Regions from separate parts of the Streptomyces sp. NPDC018833 genome, predicted to be linked through region 1. Evidence: riboswitches for the same ligand, from Rfam matches in the RefSeq annotation. Region 1 holds a riboswitch; the other holds the start of a gene.

The links. A riboswitch is a leader RNA that binds a small molecule or an ion and turns the genes downstream of it on or off. The one in region 1 is predicted to bind S-adenosylmethionine.
Region 2: another riboswitch for S-adenosylmethionine. It lies ahead of ACH5AF_RS15450 (aminotransferase class V-fold PLP-dependent enzyme); the one in region 1 lies ahead of thrC (threonine synthase).

Annotation. Positions count from the first base shown of each region.
Region 1 is NZ_JBIRZM010000003.1:95,183-102,639, reverse strand. It holds gene ACH5AF_RS07695 (hypothetical protein) at 1-1,447, shown strand, start outside; gene groL (chaperonin GroEL) at 1,588-3,210, opposite strand; gene ACH5AF_RS07685 (cold-shock protein) at 3,566-3,769, opposite strand; gene ACH5AF_RS07680 (MoaD/ThiS family protein) at 4,178-4,453, opposite strand; gene thrC (threonine synthase) at 4,504-5,796, opposite strand; SAM riboswitch class I at 5,814-5,941, opposite strand; gene ACH5AF_RS07670 (glucosyl-3-phosphoglycerate synthase) at 6,114-7,058, shown strand; gene ACH5AF_RS07665 (hypothetical protein) at 7,097-7,297, shown strand; gene ACH5AF_RS07660 (trehalose-6-phosphate synthase) at 7,355-7,457, shown strand, end outside.
Region 2 is NZ_JBIRZM010000006.1:283,055-290,511, reverse strand. It holds gene ACH5AF_RS15465 (Rieske 2Fe-2S domain-containing protein) at 1-539, shown strand, start outside; gene ACH5AF_RS15460 (cytochrome bc complex cytochrome b subunit) at 536-2,161, shown strand; gene trpD (anthranilate phosphoribosyltransferase) at 2,286-3,350, shown strand; SAM riboswitch class IV at 3,428-3,545, shown strand; gene ACH5AF_RS15450 (aminotransferase class V-fold PLP-dependent enzyme) at 3,756-5,186, shown strand; gene ACH5AF_RS15445 (Lrp/AsnC family transcriptional regulator) at 5,271-5,552, opposite strand; gene ACH5AF_RS15440 (rhomboid family intramembrane serine protease) at 5,549-6,283, opposite strand; gene ACH5AF_RS15435 (hypothetical protein) at 6,429-6,671, shown strand; gene ACH5AF_RS15430 (NYN domain-containing protein) at 6,709-7,457, shown strand, end outside.

The DNA.
Region 1 (7,457 bases):
GGGACTGTGGGGAATCACCCGCGAAGGCACCATGTGGAGAGACGAGTCCGTCACCTACCAGGTTGCCCATCGGAGCCTGTCCGAGACGGTTGCTCTCCTGCATCACGCCGACGCGGTACACGGCCTCTACTACCTCTTCATGCACGGCCTCTTCGCCGTATGGGAGGGCGGCCTGATCACCCTGCGGCTGCCTTCTGTGCTCGCCACGGCTCTCACGGCAGGACTGGTGGGAATCACCGCACTCCGGCTCACCGCCCGTCCGGTCGCGGGCCTGCTGAGCGGGCTGGTCTTCGCTGTGACCCCGGAAGTGCAGATGTACGCGCAGGAAGGGCGCTCGTACGCGATGGTCTGCGCACTCGTCGCCGTCGCCACGTACCTCTTCGTCACGCTCATGCAGCGCACCTCAAAGGCTCGTTGGTGCTGTTACGCGCTCGCGGTGCTGACGGCCTCGCTGCTGCATGAGTTCGCCCTGCTCGCCCTCCTGGCGCACGGCATCACCCTGTATCGCTTCCGACCGCCGGCCAGGATCCGGCGGCACTTCGCCGTCAGCGTCGCCGGCGTGCTCATCGGCCTGCTGCCGCTCGCTGTCCTCAGCATGAGTCAGTCGAGCCAGGTCTCCTGGATCGGCGGCCCCACGCTGCGCGAGTGGTTCGAGATCGCGGGCGTCGCCCTCGCCGCCTCTGCCTGCGCGGCCTACCTGTCCCGGCCGGGACGACAGGCCGATGTCACCAGGTTGGCCTTTCCCCTCGCGATCGTGCCCAGCGCGACGTTGCTGCTGGCAGCCGTCCATGAACCCATGTACGTGGACCGGTACGTCCTTTACACCAACATCGGATGGGCCCTCCTCGTCGGTACCACCGTCACCTGCCTGACAGACGACGCCGGAAAGACGGCCCTTCTCCAGAATCGGAAGATCCGCGTCTCTGCCGCTGTCGGCGTGGTCGCCGCACTCGTCACAGCAATGCTGCCGGTCACTCTCCAGATGAGGACGCCCGACAGCAGGAAGGATGACGTCACCGCCATCTCCACAGAGGTCGAGAGGCTGTCCGACGTCGGGGACGCCGTTCTCTTCGCTCCCGCCAGGCGCCGGGAGTGGATGCTCTCCTACCCCCACCAGTTCACGGGCCTGACCGACGTCGCCCTCAAGGACGAGCCCGCCACGTCAGGGACCCTGCAAGGTGTCGAGCTCGCCCCGGGCGACATCCGGGAGCGCCTGGCACACGTCGACAGGATCATCGTCCTGAGCGACCCCAAGGGCCAACCAGTCGACTCGAACGCCGAGGAAACAGTCAAGCGAGAGGTCCTGGACCGTGACTTCGCCGAATGCCGACGGGTCGAGCTCAAAGGCGGGCAGGTCACTCTCTACGCTCGCTCGGCCTGCCCACCCGTCATACCCGACGCCATGCCGGACCACGGGAACACGCCCAGCCCGGCTGCCACCGACTGACTGTGAGGATGTGGACGGCACCGCTCGGGGTCTGACTCTCCGACTGCCCCGGGACGACGCCGGGGAACGCCCGAGGGCGGCACCCCTGGGAGTGGGGTGCCGCCCTCGGCCTTGACGGACGGGTCCGATCCGGTGACGGATCAGAAGTCCATGTCACCGCCCGGCATGCCGCCACCGGCAGGCGCGGCGGCCTTCTCCGGCTTGTCGGCGATGACGGCCTCGGTGGTGAGGAACAGCGCCGCGATGGAGGCCGCGTTCTGCAGGGCAGAACGGGTCACCTTCGCGGGGTCGATGATGCCCTCGGCGATCATGTCGACGTACTCGCCGGTCGCGGCGTTCAGACCGTGGCCGACGGCCAGGTTGCGCACCTTCTCGACGACGACGCCACCCTCGAGACCACCGTTGACGGCGATCTGCTTCAGCGGGGCCTCCAGCGCGAGCTTCACGGCATTGGCGCCGGTCGCCTCGTCACCCTGGAGCTCCAGCTTCTCGAAGACCGAGGCGGCCTGGAGCAGCGCCACGCCACCACCGGCGACGATGCCCTCCTCGACGGCCGCCTTCGCGTTGCGAACGGCGTCCTCGATGCGGTGCTTGCGCTCCTTGAGCTCGACCTCGGTCGCGGCACCGGCCTTGATGACGGCCACGCCGCCGGCCAGCTTCGCGAGGCGCTCCTGGAGCTTCTCGCGGTCGTAGTCCGAGTCGCTGTTCTCGATCTCGGCACGGATCTGGTTGACGCGGCCGGCGACCTGGTCGCTTTCACCGGCACCGTCGACGATCGTGGTCTCGTCCTTGGTGATGACGACCTTGCGGGCGCGGCCCAGCAGGTCCAGGCCGGCGTTCTCGAGCTTGAGGCCGACCTCCTCGGAGATGACCGTGCCGCCCGTGAGGATGGCGATGTCGTTGAGCATGGCCTTGCGGCGGTCGCCGAAGCCCGGGGCCTTGACGGCGACGGACTTGAAGGTGCCGCGGATCTTGTTCACGACGAGCGTGGACAGGGCCTCGCCCTCGACGTCCTCGGCGATGATCAGCAGCGGCTTGCCGGACTGCATGACCTTCTCCAGCAGCGGAAGGAGGTCCTTCACGTTGCCGACCTTGGAGTTGACGATCAGGATGTACGGGTCGTCCAGGGACGCCTCCATACGCTCCATGTCGGTGGCGAAGTACGCCGAGATGTAGCCCTTGTCGAAGCGCATGCCCTCGGTGAGCTCGAGCTCCAGACCGAAGGTCTGGGACTCCTCGACCGTGATGACGCCTTCCTTGCCGACCTTGTCCATGGCCTCGGCGATGAGCTCGCCGATCTGGGTGTCGGCGGCGGAGATGGAGGCGGTCGAAGCGATCTGCTCCTTGGTCTCCACGTCCTTGGCCTGCTCGAGCAGGGCGCCGGAGACGGCCTCGACGGCCTTCTCGATGCCGCGCTTGAGGGCCATCGGGTTGGCGCCGGCGGCCACGTTGCGCAGACCCTCGCGGACGAGCGCCTGGGCGAGAACGGTCGCGGTGGTCGTACCGTCACCGGCGACGTCGTCCGTCTTCTTGGCGACTTCCTTGACCAGCTCGGCGCCGATCTTCTCGTACGGGTCCTCGAGCTCGATCTCCTTGGCGATGGACACACCATCGTTGGTGATCGTGGGGGCGCCCCACTTCTTCTCGAGGACGACGTTGCGACCCTTGGGGCCAAGGGTGACCTTGACGGCGTCGGCGAGCTGGTTCATCCCGCGCTCGAGACCGCGCCGTGCCTCCTCGTCGAACGCGATGATCTTGGCCATGTGAAGTGGTCCTCCCGGACTGGGGTGGATTGCTTCGGATCGCATCCGGCGCCCGCGACGGACGGCCTGCGCGCCGTGTGGTTCCTTGCCCCACCCGGCCTGCGGACCTCACCGACCCGATCCAAGTTCTGTCACTCTCACTGGGAGAGTGCTAACGCCAATGATTAGCACTCGCCCCCGGAGAGTGCAAGCGCCTCACGCTCACGGCGCACGGCGGACGGCCCTCACGGGGCCCTCACGGCGAGGGCCCGCGGACCTCGTGGCGAAGCACGAGGGGCCCGCATCCCGGTCTGTCGGGATGCGGACCCCTCGTGTGTGAGTGCGTCGGTGGCCGATCGCGCCTGGATCAGTTGGATCAGACGGCGAGCTTGACCATGTCCGCCTGCGGACCCTTCTGGCCCTGCGAGATCTCGAACTCGACTCGCTGACCCTCTTCAAGGGTGCGGTATCCGTCCATCTGGATCGCGCTGTAGTGGACGAAAACATCCGCACCACCGTCGACCGCGATGAAGCCGTACCCCTTCTCCGCGTTGAACCACTTGACGGTGCCCTGAGCCATGCCTAACTCCCCTATTACTGGCCCTTGCACAGGACCGCACTTCGCGGACCCGGGTCAGACCTCACCCCAGCAGGAGGGGTGTGCGCCGGAACGCGTCGACCGCGGCTGAATGTATCTGCCCAACTGCCCTCTGCAACAGGTCAATCGGACGAGAAATCTGGGCAGGACCGATCGACCGATTCATGTGAATTGATTGAATTCCGGGGCAAGTCGGGCCCGACAAAGCGGCACTTTCGGCGCAATTTGCTCGCTTACTTTGGCCGCATTCTTATGGAGCGGAAACGCATTACCGGGCGGCCGGCGGAGGGGGCTTCCCAGACTCTACCGCGCTCAACCATGCAGAATTGCCCCCTCCGCTTCTCTGGCGGAGGGGGCAATTTCCGTAACGCTGGGTAACGCGGAGCGGAATCAGCCGCCGGCGACGGCGGGGATGATCGAGACGCCCGCACCGTCCGGCGTCGCCGTCTGCAGGCCCTGCTCGAAGCGGACGTCGTCGTCGTTCACGTACACGTTGACGAAGCGGCGCAGCTTGCCCTGGTCGTCCAGGACGCGGGCCGCGATGCCCGTGTGGTTCTTCTCCAGGTCCGCGATGACCTCGGCCAGGGTCGCGCCCTCGGCGGGGACCTCGGCCTGGCCGCCCGTGTACGTACGGAGAATGGTGGGGATGCGGACGTTGACGCTCATGGGGTGCAGCCTTTCTTCGGTCTGAGGTGGTCGGCGGGGACCCGGCGGTCTCAGCCTGCCAGGCCGGCGTCGCGGAACGCGTCCAGGCTCGGGCGGATCGTCGCGGTCGGGCCGGTGGTCGGGGCGACCGCGTCCAGCGTCTTGAGGCCGTCGCCGGTGTTCAGTACGACGGTGGTGAGCGCCGGGTCGAGCACGCCCTGCTCGATCAGCTTCTTCGTCACGCCCACGGTCACGCCGCCCGCCGTCTCGGCGAAGATGCCCTCGGTGCGGGCCAGCAGCTTGATCGCGTCGACGATCTGCTCGTCGTTCACGTCCTCCACCGCGCCGCCCGTGCGGCGGGCGATGTCCAGCACGTAGGGGCCGTCGGCCGGGTTGCCGATGGCGAGCGACTTGGCGATGGTGTTCGGCTTCTGGGGGCGCACGACGTCGTGACCGGCCTTGAAGGCGGTGGACACCGGGGAGCAGCCCTCGGCCTGGGCGCCGAAGATCTTGTACGGCTTGTCCTCGACGAGGCCGAGCCTGATCAGCTCCTGAAGGCCCTTGTCGATCTTGGTGAGCTGGGAGCCGGAGGCGATCGGAATGACGATCTGGTCGGGCAGCTGCCAGCCGAGCTGTTCGCAGATCTCGTACGCGAGCGTCTTGGAGCCCTCGCCGTAGTACGGGCGGAGGTTGACGTTCACGAAGCCCCAGCCCTCGCCGAGAGGGTCGCCGATGAGCTCGGAGCAGAAGCGGTTGACGTCGTCGTAGTTGCCCTCGATGCCGACCAGCTCGCCGCCGTAGACCGCGGCCATGACGACCTTGCCCTGCTCCAGGTCGTGCGGGATGAAGACGCAGGAGCGGAAGCCGGCCCGCGCGGCGGCGGCGCCGACCGCGCCGGCGAGGTTGCCGGTGGAGGAGCAGGACAGGGTGGTGAAGCCGAAGGCGCGGGCCGCCTCGACGGCGATCGCGACGACACGGTCCTTGAAGGAGTGCGTCGGGTTGCCGGAGTCGTCCTTGATGAACAGCCCGCCGGTGACACCGATTTCACGGGCGAGGTTGTCGGCCTTGACGAGCTGGGTGAAGCCGGGGTTGATGTTCGGCTTGCCGGCCACGTCGGCGGGGACGGGCAGGAGCGGGGCGTAGCGCCAGATGTTGTTCGGGCCGGCCTCGATCTGCTTCCGCAGGGCCTCCGGGTCGCCGCTCGGCAGGTCGTACGCGACTTCGAGCGGCCCGAAACACGAGGCGCAGGCGAAGATGGGGCCGAGCTCGAAACGCTCCCCGCACTCACGGCACGACAGTGCGGCGGCGGGTCCGAGGTCCACAGAGGTGGAAGCGGTGGTGCTGGCGATGGTCTGCGCAGCCATTATGGCGAGGCCCTTTCTCCTCATCTTCCTCGTGACGCATTTCGCCACAAGACGGAATTGGCACCTTCCCCACCGTGACCTCGCGGTCGGCGGGAGGGTTGCCGGGGCTTCAACGGGCCGTTCCCTCTGCCCCTCTGGATGAGCGGTATTCGATTGTCAGCAGGCGACCCCGAGATGCGGTGGTCACCTGCGTTGTTCAAGACTGTAACCGAAGGCCCGGACAGTTGAGATAGTCGTCCGAACCGCGAGATGGATCACACGCACGGCCTCCGGCCGGTCCGATCCCCCCGATCCGAACCCCTGCAAGGAGACGTGCTGTGCTCGATGAGGTGGAGCGCTGGCTGGGCATACGCACCTGGTCCGCCGCCGACCGCACACCGAACCAGATCCTCGCCGCCAAGGCCCGGCGCGGATCGTCGGTGAGTGTGGTGCTCCCCGCACTGAACGAGGAGCAGACGGTCGGCGACATCGTGACGGTGATCCGGCACGAGCTGATGGAGCGGATCCCCCTGGTCGACGAGCTGGTGGTGATCGACTCGGCGTCGAGCGACCGTACGGCCGAGGTGGCCGAGGCGGCGGGCGCGCGGGTGGTGCACCGGGACGCCGTCCTGCCGCGGATACCGGCAGTGGCGGGCAAGGGCGAGGTGCTGTGGCGGTCACTGATGGTGACCAGCGGTGACATCGTGTGCTTCATCGACTCCGATCTGCGCGACTTCTCGGCCGACTTCGTCTCCGGGATCGTTGGGCCGCTGCTGACCGATCCCGAGGTGCAGTTCGTCAAGGCGATGTACGACCGCCCGCTCGGCGACGCCCCTGGTCAGGGTGGCCGGGTGACCGAGCTGGTGGCGCGACCGCTGCTGAATCTGCACTGGCCGCAACTGGCCGGTTTCGTGCAGCCGCTGGGCGGGGAGTACGCGGCCCGGCGCTCCCTGCTGGAGCAACTGCCGTTCCCGGTCGGTTACGGGGTGGAACTGGGCCTGCTGGTGGACGCCCTCGGCCGGGCGGGGCTCGATGCGTTGGCGCAGGTCGACGTGGGCACGCGCAAGCACCGCCACCAGGACGGGCAGGCACTGGGCCGCATGGCGGCGGCGATCTACCGCACGGCACAAATGCGGCTGGCCCGCGGCCACTTGGTGCGGCCGGTGCTCACTCAGTTCGAGCGGTTCGAGAACGGATTCGTGCCCGTCGTCCACGCGGTGGACACCGAGGAGCGGCCGCCGATGCGCGAGATCGGTGAGTACGCGGCGCGTCGCGCGGCATAAACCGGAACCACTGTTCATTTTGTCTAACTTTCATATGTATGGATCTCATGGACGTCATGCACACGATCCAGGGCACGACGCTGGCCCTGACCGCCGAGGCGCCCCGGCACACCGGTGAGCCGGCCCGCACCGGCTCCACCGCCGAGCAGCTGTGGCTGCTCGGCGGCGTCGCGCTCAGCATCACCGCGGCGGGCGTGGTCGCCGCCGCGGCGGCCCGTGGCCGGAAACGCGACCACTGACCTGCGGCGCAGCCGCACGCACGTTTGAGGGGATGCGGGACGGGCTAGGTTCGCCACATGGTCACCGACGCTGCCCAGATCCTCGTCGCCTCCAACCGCGGCCCGGTCTCCTACTCACCGGGCGGGCACGGCGGGCTCGCCGCCCGCCGCGGTGGGGGCG
Region 2 (7,457 bases), on a different contig from region 1:
TGGTGCCGCTCTCCGGTGTCGTGCTGCTGCGCGAGCTCGGCCCGCTGCCCGAGGACAAGCTCCGCCACACGCTGTGGGCCAAGGGCAAGACGCTCATCAACATGAACACGAACGAGCCGCTGCGTCCCGAGGACGTCGCGGTCGGGTCGCTGACCTTCGCCATGCCCGAGGGCCTGGAGGAGAGCGACCACGAGTTCAACACCGAGATCGCCAAGGCCGCCCTGATGATCGTCCGTATCCAGCCGGAGGACATCAAGGACAAGCGCCAGCTCGAGTGGTCGCACGACGGCATCGTCGCCTACTCGAAGATCTGCACCCACGTCGGCTGCCCGATCAGCCTGTACGAGCAGCAGACGCACCACGTCCTCTGCCCGTGCCACCAGTCCACCTTCGACCTCTCCGACGGCGCCCGCGTCATCTTCGGTCCGGCCGGTCACCCTCTTCCGCAGCTGCGGATCGGTGTGAACGCCGAGGGCAACCTCGAGGCGCTCGGCGACTTCGAAGAGCCTGTCGGTCCTGCCTTCTGGGAGCGCGGATGAGTACACAGACGGATACGCAGAAGAAGGCGCCCGCCGGCGAGCGGGTGGCCGACTGGGCGGACGGCCGGCTGGGGATCTACTCCCTGGCCAAGGCCAACATGCGGAAGATCTTCCCGGACCACTGGTCCTTCATGCTGGGTGAGATCGCCCTCTACAGCTTCATCATCATCATCCTCACGGGTGTGTACCTGACGCTGTTCTTCCACCCGAGCATGAACGAGATCGAGTACCACGGCTCGTACGTGCCGATGCAGGGCATCCGCATGACCGAGGCGTACGCCTCGACGCTGCACATCAGCTTCGACGTCCGTGGTGGTCTGCTCATCCGGCAGATCCACCACTGGGCCGCGCTGATCTTCCTCGCCGCGATGTTCGTGCACATGATGCGCGTGTTCTTCACCGGCGCGTTCCGCAAGCCGCGTGAGATCAACTGGCTGTTCGGCTTCCTGCTGTTCGTCCTCGGCATGTTCACCGGCTTCACCGGTTACTCGCTGCCCGACGACCTGCTCTCCGGCACCGGTGTCCGCTTCACGCAGGGCGCGATCCTGTCCACGCCGATCGTCGGCACGTACCTCTCGATGTTCCTGTTCGGTGGCGAGTTCCCCGGCCACGACATGGTGGCGCGGTTCTACTCGATCCACATCCTGCTGCTGCCGGGCATCATGCTCGGCCTCGTGGTGGCGCACCTGATCCTGGTCTTCTACCACAAGCACACGCAGTTCGCGGGCCCCGGCCGCACGAACAAGAACGTCGTCGGCATGCCGCTGCTGCCGGTGTACATGGCCAAGGCCGGAGGCTTCTTCTTCCTGGTCTTCGGTGTCATCGCGATCATCGCCGGCCTGTTCACGATCAACCCGGTGTGGGCGCTCGGCCCGTACCGCCCGGACCAGGTGTCCACCGGCGCCCAGCCCGACTGGTACATGGGCTTCGCCGAGGGTCTGATCCGTGTGATGCCGGGCTGGGAGATCAACCTGTGGGGTCACACGCTCGTCCTGGGCGTGTTCATCCCGCTGGTGCTCTTCGGTCTGGTCCTCGGGGCGATCGCCGTCTACCCGTTCATCGAGTCCTGGATCACCGGCGACAAGCGCGAGCACCACATCCTGGACCGCCCGCGCAACGCGCCGACCCGTACCGCCCTGGGCGTCGCCTGGGTCACCGGCTACGTGATCATGCTGCTCGGTGGCGGAAACGACATCTTCGCGACGCACTTCAACCTGTCGATCAACGCGATCACCTGGTTCGTACGGATCACGTACTTCGTCGGACCGGTTCTCGCTTTCGTCATCACCAAGCGGATCTGCCTGGGTCTGCAGCGGCGCGACAAGGAGAAGGTGCTGCACGGGCGTGAGTCCGGCATCATCAAGCGCCTGCCGCACGGCGAGTTCGTCGAGATCCACGAGCCGCTGTCGCAGGCCGACCGGTACAAGCTGACCGCGCACGAGCAGTACCAGCCCGCGGAGCTCGGCCCGACGGTCGACGAGCACGGTGTGCGCCGCAAGATCGGCCGGATGCAGAAGCTGCGCGTCAGGCTCAGCAAGGGCTACTTCGGCGGCGACAACCAGGTCGCCAAGCCCACCACCGACGAGTACAAGGAGATCACCAGCGGCCACGGCCACCACTGATCTCCTGACCGGTACGTCGCCACAGCGGGGCCCCGTCCACTCGATGGACGGGGCCCCTCGCTGTGCCCTGGGGCTGGATAGGGTGGGACCCATCCCTAATCGGCTGTGGACCCAGGAGCGGACCATGAACGTTGTGACCCCGGCAGGCGGCGACAGCGTGGCGGCCCTCTCCTGGCCGAGTGTGCTGAACGCCCTCCTGGACAACCGGGACCAGAGCGCGGAGGCCACCGCGTGGGCGATGGACCGCATCCTCAGCGGCGAGGCGACCGACGCGCAGATCGCCGGCTTCGCGGTGGCCCTGCGCGCCAAGGGCGAGACGGTCGAGGAGATCTCCGGTCTCGTCCGGACGATGTACGAGCACGCCAACCTGATCGAGGTGCCTGGCCCGAGCGTCGACATCGTCGGCACCGGCGGCGACGGTGCGAAGACGGTCAACATCTCCACCATGTCCGCGATCGTCGTCGCCGGCACGGGCGCGAAGGTGGTCAAGCACGGCAACCGGGCAGCGTCCTCGCAGAGCGGTGCCTCGGACGTTCTGGAAAAGCTCGGCGTCAACCTGGATCTGTCCCCGCAGCGGGTGGCCGAGGTCGCCGAGGAGGCGGGCATCACCTTCTGCTTCGCGGTGAAGTTCCACCCGGCGCTGCGGCACGTGGCGGCCGCGCGCAAGGAGCTGGGGATCCGGACGACGTTCAACTTCCTCGGCCCGCTGACCAACCCGGCGCGGGTCAAGGCACAGGCCACGGGCGTCGCCGACGCCCGCATGGCGCCGATCCTCGCCGGTGTGCTGGCCGAACGCGGCTCATCCGCGCTGGTCTTCCGCGGCGACGACGGCCTGGACGAGCTGACGACGACCGCGACGTCACGTGTGTGGGTGGTGCGGGACGGCGAGGTGCGCGAGGAGTCGTTCGACCCGCGCGACGTCGGTATCGACCTGGTACCCGTTGAGGCCCTGCGCGGCGCGGACGCCTCGTACAACGCGGACGTGGCGCGCCGCCTGCTCGGCGGCGAGACCGGCCCGGTGCGGGACGCCGTCCTGCTCAACTCGGCGGCCGCGCTGGTCGCGTTGGAGCCGACGGACGGCACGCTGAACGAACAGCTGGTGGCCGGGATGGCGCGGGCGGCGCAGTCGATCGACTCGGGCGCGGCCCGGGCGGCGCTGGAGCGCTGGGTGAGGGCGAGCAATTCCTGACGTCCGGCAAGGGGCGCGGTCCGGATGGTGGACCGCGCCCTTGCGTCATGCGAGACATATGGCAGGATGCTCCGCAAGGTCATGAGTGACAGCGATTACGGCCCCGGCCCGCTGTCCGGCAACCCTCCGTCCGTGGCGGGGTGCCCCGGGTGAAGACCAGGCCGCAGGCAGCGAGGTCTGTGGCAAGCGCGGACCCCTTTGAAGCTCTGGGGTCCTGGTCCTCAAGGAGCTGTCTCGTGAGCAAGCGAATGCGATAGGGCGTTTCCGCCCCTTCTTCACCCTCCGCGCGGGGATGTCCGCGTGTCGAGGTCTTTCCCCGTGGGCCGTCGTGCGGCGTCGTACGCCGTCGTGCCGTCACGGGTCCTGTCGAAGCCGATTCGCCTTTTCCTGCCGGGAGATACCGCCATGTCCGCACGCCCTGCCGCCTCCGCCACCCCCGCCTCCGCCGTCGTGTCCGCCTCCGACTCGGACCCCTGCTGCGACGCGCCGCTGCCGGTCCTCGGCCGTGACGTCACCGTCCCGCTCGTGACCGGCGGCGAGGTCACGTACGCCGCCCTCGACTACGCGGCGAGCGCGCCCGCGCTGCAGCGCGTGTGGGACGACGTCGCCGCGTACGCGCCCTACTACGGCAGCGTGCACCGGGGCGCCGGGTACCTGTCCCAGCTGTCCACCGACCTGTTCGAGAACAGCCGGGCGACCGTGCACGAATTCCTCGACTGCCGGGACGGCGACCAGGTCGTCTTCACCCGCTCCACGACCGACTCGCTGAACCTGCTGGCAGCCGTCCTGCCCGCGGACTGCGAGGTGTTCGTCTTCGAGACCGAGCACCACGCCTCCCTGCTGCCCTGGAGCGACGCCCGGGTCACCTACCTCAACGCGCCGCGCACACCCGAAGAGGCCGTACGGACGCTGGAGCAGGCGCTCGCCCACCGTGACCCTTCCCCTGGCTCTTCGAGCTGGGGAGACCCCATCGGGCCGGCGCTGGTGTGCGTGACCGGTGCGTCCAATGTGACCGGTGAGGTGTGGCCCGTGCGCGAACTGGCGGCCGCGGCCCATGCGCACGGTGCCCGGATCGTGCTGGACGCGGCCCAGCTCGCGCCCCATCACCCGGTATCCGTACGGGAGTTGGACGTCGACTGGGTCGCCTTCTCGGGGCACAAGCTGTACGCGCCCTTCGGTTCCGGCGTGCTCGCCGGCCGGGCGGACTGGCTCCAGGACGCGGAGCCGTACCTGGCGGGCGGCGGCGCGTCGCGCAAGGTGACCCGGCGTGCGGACGGGGGAGTGGACGTCGAGTGGCACACGACGGCCGCCCGCCACGAGGCCGGTTCGCCGAACGTGATCGGCGTCTACTCGATCGCCTCCGCGTGCAAGGCGCTCGGCGAGGCGGGGTTCGACGCGCTGGTCGCCCGTGAGCAGCACCTGATCGCGAAGGTGCGCGAAGGCCTGGCGGAGGTGCCGGAGGTCCGCGTGCTGTCGCTGTTCGGCGACGACTCCCCGCGCGTCGGCGTCATCTCGTTCGTCGTCGAGGGCTGGAACAGCTCGCACTTCGCGGCGGCGCTGTCGGCGGAGTACGGCATCGGCGTCCGGGACGGCCTGTTCTGTGCGCACCCGCTGGTGCGCACGCTGCTCGGCAGCGACCCGCAGGACGTCGGCGAGTGCGGTGCGCCGGAGGCGGAGCCGGGCGAGAAGTCGCTGAACGCGATCCGCGTCAGCTTCGGCGCGGGCACGCCGGACGAGCACGTGGAGCGCTTCGTGGCGGCGGTGCGGGAACTGGTGCGCGAGGGCGCGAAGTGGACGTACCACACGGAGGACGGCCGCTGCGTCCCGGCGGTCTGAGACGGGGCGCCGCCCCGCCGGCGTCGCCCCGGGCCGGGTTCTGCGCTCGGCCGGGGGGCGCCCGTTGTCACGCGGCGCGGAGGGCTACGACTCCAGGCCGATCGCGAACGCGGCCTCCAGATCGTGCTGCGAGTACGTACGGAACGCCACGTGCGTGTCCGTCGCCTCGACACCCTGGATCTTGCTGATGCGCCCGGGGATCACATCCGCCAGGTCGTCGTGCCTGGCCACGCGCACCATGGCGATCAGGTCGTAGGTGCCGGTCACGGAGAAGACCTCGCTGACGCTGTCCAGTGCCGCGATCGACTCGGCGATCTCGGGGATGCGGTCCACGCTGGTCTTGATGAGCACGATCGCGGTGATCACGGCTTGCTTTCTCCCTCGGTGGCCGCTGCAGATGACTTCACTCTAGTCCCACGCCCGAACCGGGCCCACGCGTAGAGGAACCCGGCGGAGAACCCCGCCAGGTGCGCCAGGTACGCCACCCCCGGACCGCTGCCCGCGTTCCGGGCCGCCAGCCACTGCAGGACGAACCAGAAGATCAGCACCACCCAGGCGGGGAACCGCAGCGGCAGGAAGAAGAGGAACGGGAACAGGCTCGTCACCCGCGCCTTCGGGAACAGGTACAGGAACGCGCCGAGCACCGCGGAGATCGCCCCCGAGGCGCCCACCAGCGTCTGCCGGGACTCCGGGTTGGCCAACGCGTACGCCAGGAGTGCCACGTAGCCGGCGCCCAGGTAGAACAGGGCGAACTCCGCGCGCCCCAGGCGTTCCTCGGCCATCGCGCCGAAAACGTAGAGGAACAGCATGTTCCCCAGCAGGTGCAGCCAACTGCCGTGGATGAACAGGGCGGTGAGAGGGGTCAGCAGCGCGCGGGGCGAGCCGGTCAGCAGCTGCGCCGGGATCACGCCCCAGCGTTCGAAGTAGTCGGACTGCGCCGCGAGGAGAGCGTCGCCGAGGCCGTGCGCCGGGTTGAGGCCCGAGACCGGGCTGATGACGAAGATCGCGAAGCAGAGTGCGATCAGCCCGTAGGTGACGGGCGGCCCCGCCGCCACCCCGCGTACCGCGCCCTTCGCCGTGCCCCACCGACTGATCATGGACAGAGCATGGCGTAGCGGGACCGAAGGGTACAGAGTGCCTCGCCGTGACCGCGGGTACCTGCGAGGCCGTAGGGTTGCGGTACATCCGCAGTTCGACGGCGCACCGCGGCAAAGGACCCGCACGACGGAAGAGGACGGCACGATGACGACGGTTCCCTGGCCTACCGCTGAGACCAGGTGGCGCTGCACACTCTGCGGCAACCTCACCCGCTTCGACGTCACCCGCTCGTCCAAGGTCGTCGAGTACGTCCATTTGGACCTCGCCGGGGAGCCGACGGTCGAGGAGCGCGAGGTGGTCAGTGAGACCATCGAATCGGTCCGCTGCCGCTGGTGCAACGCGGTGGATCAGATCGAACTGGTGGACAGGCCGGGCGCCGCTTCCTGAGGGAGAGCGGCCCGCAAGGTGGTAGGGGTGACGGATCGTGGAGCAGCCCGCGAGTGGCGGGGAGCCGGCCGGTGCGGCCGGTGACGCCGCCGAGGCGCTCGATCGCCCGCTGCCCGAAGGCGTACGGCGCCGGGTCGTCGCGCTGGTCTCGGACGCGTTCGGCGGCCTGACCGTCGCCGAACTGCCGCCTCAACTACGGCAGTATGCCCGTTTCACCCCTACTCGGCGGGCCAAGTTCGCCGGCAACGCGATGGCCGCCGCGCTGGAGAGCGACACTCTCTTCCGTCAGCGCATCGGTGAGCGGGTGGGCAAGGCGCAGCCCGAGCTCGCCAAGGCCCTGTCGGTGGGCGCGCCGCCCGCCGCCGCCGATCCGGTCGATGTGGCGGCGGCCGCGTATGTGCTGCGCCCCGCCGGATGGGTGAAACTCGTCGGCGCCGCCGGTGAGGAGGTCCAGCGCGCGGACGCCGAGCGTGCCGACGAGGCCGGCCGGCGCGAGCTGGAGCGGCTGCGTGCGGAGCTGGCCGAGGCCCGCGGCCAGATCAGGACCGAGACCGAGCGGCTGCGCGCCGAGCTGGACGACGCCCGCAAGGAGAGCGAGTCCCTGGGGCGCAAGCTGCGCAGCGCGCAGGCCGATGTGAAGCGCGGTGAGGCCGCCCTGCGCCGTACGGTCGCCGAGATCGACTCCATCAGGGCGCAGGCCGCGGCCCAGGTGTCGGCGGCGGAGAGCGAGAGCCGCCGGCTCAAGGCCCGGCTGGCCGAGGCCGAGGCCGCGGTGGAGGCCGGGCG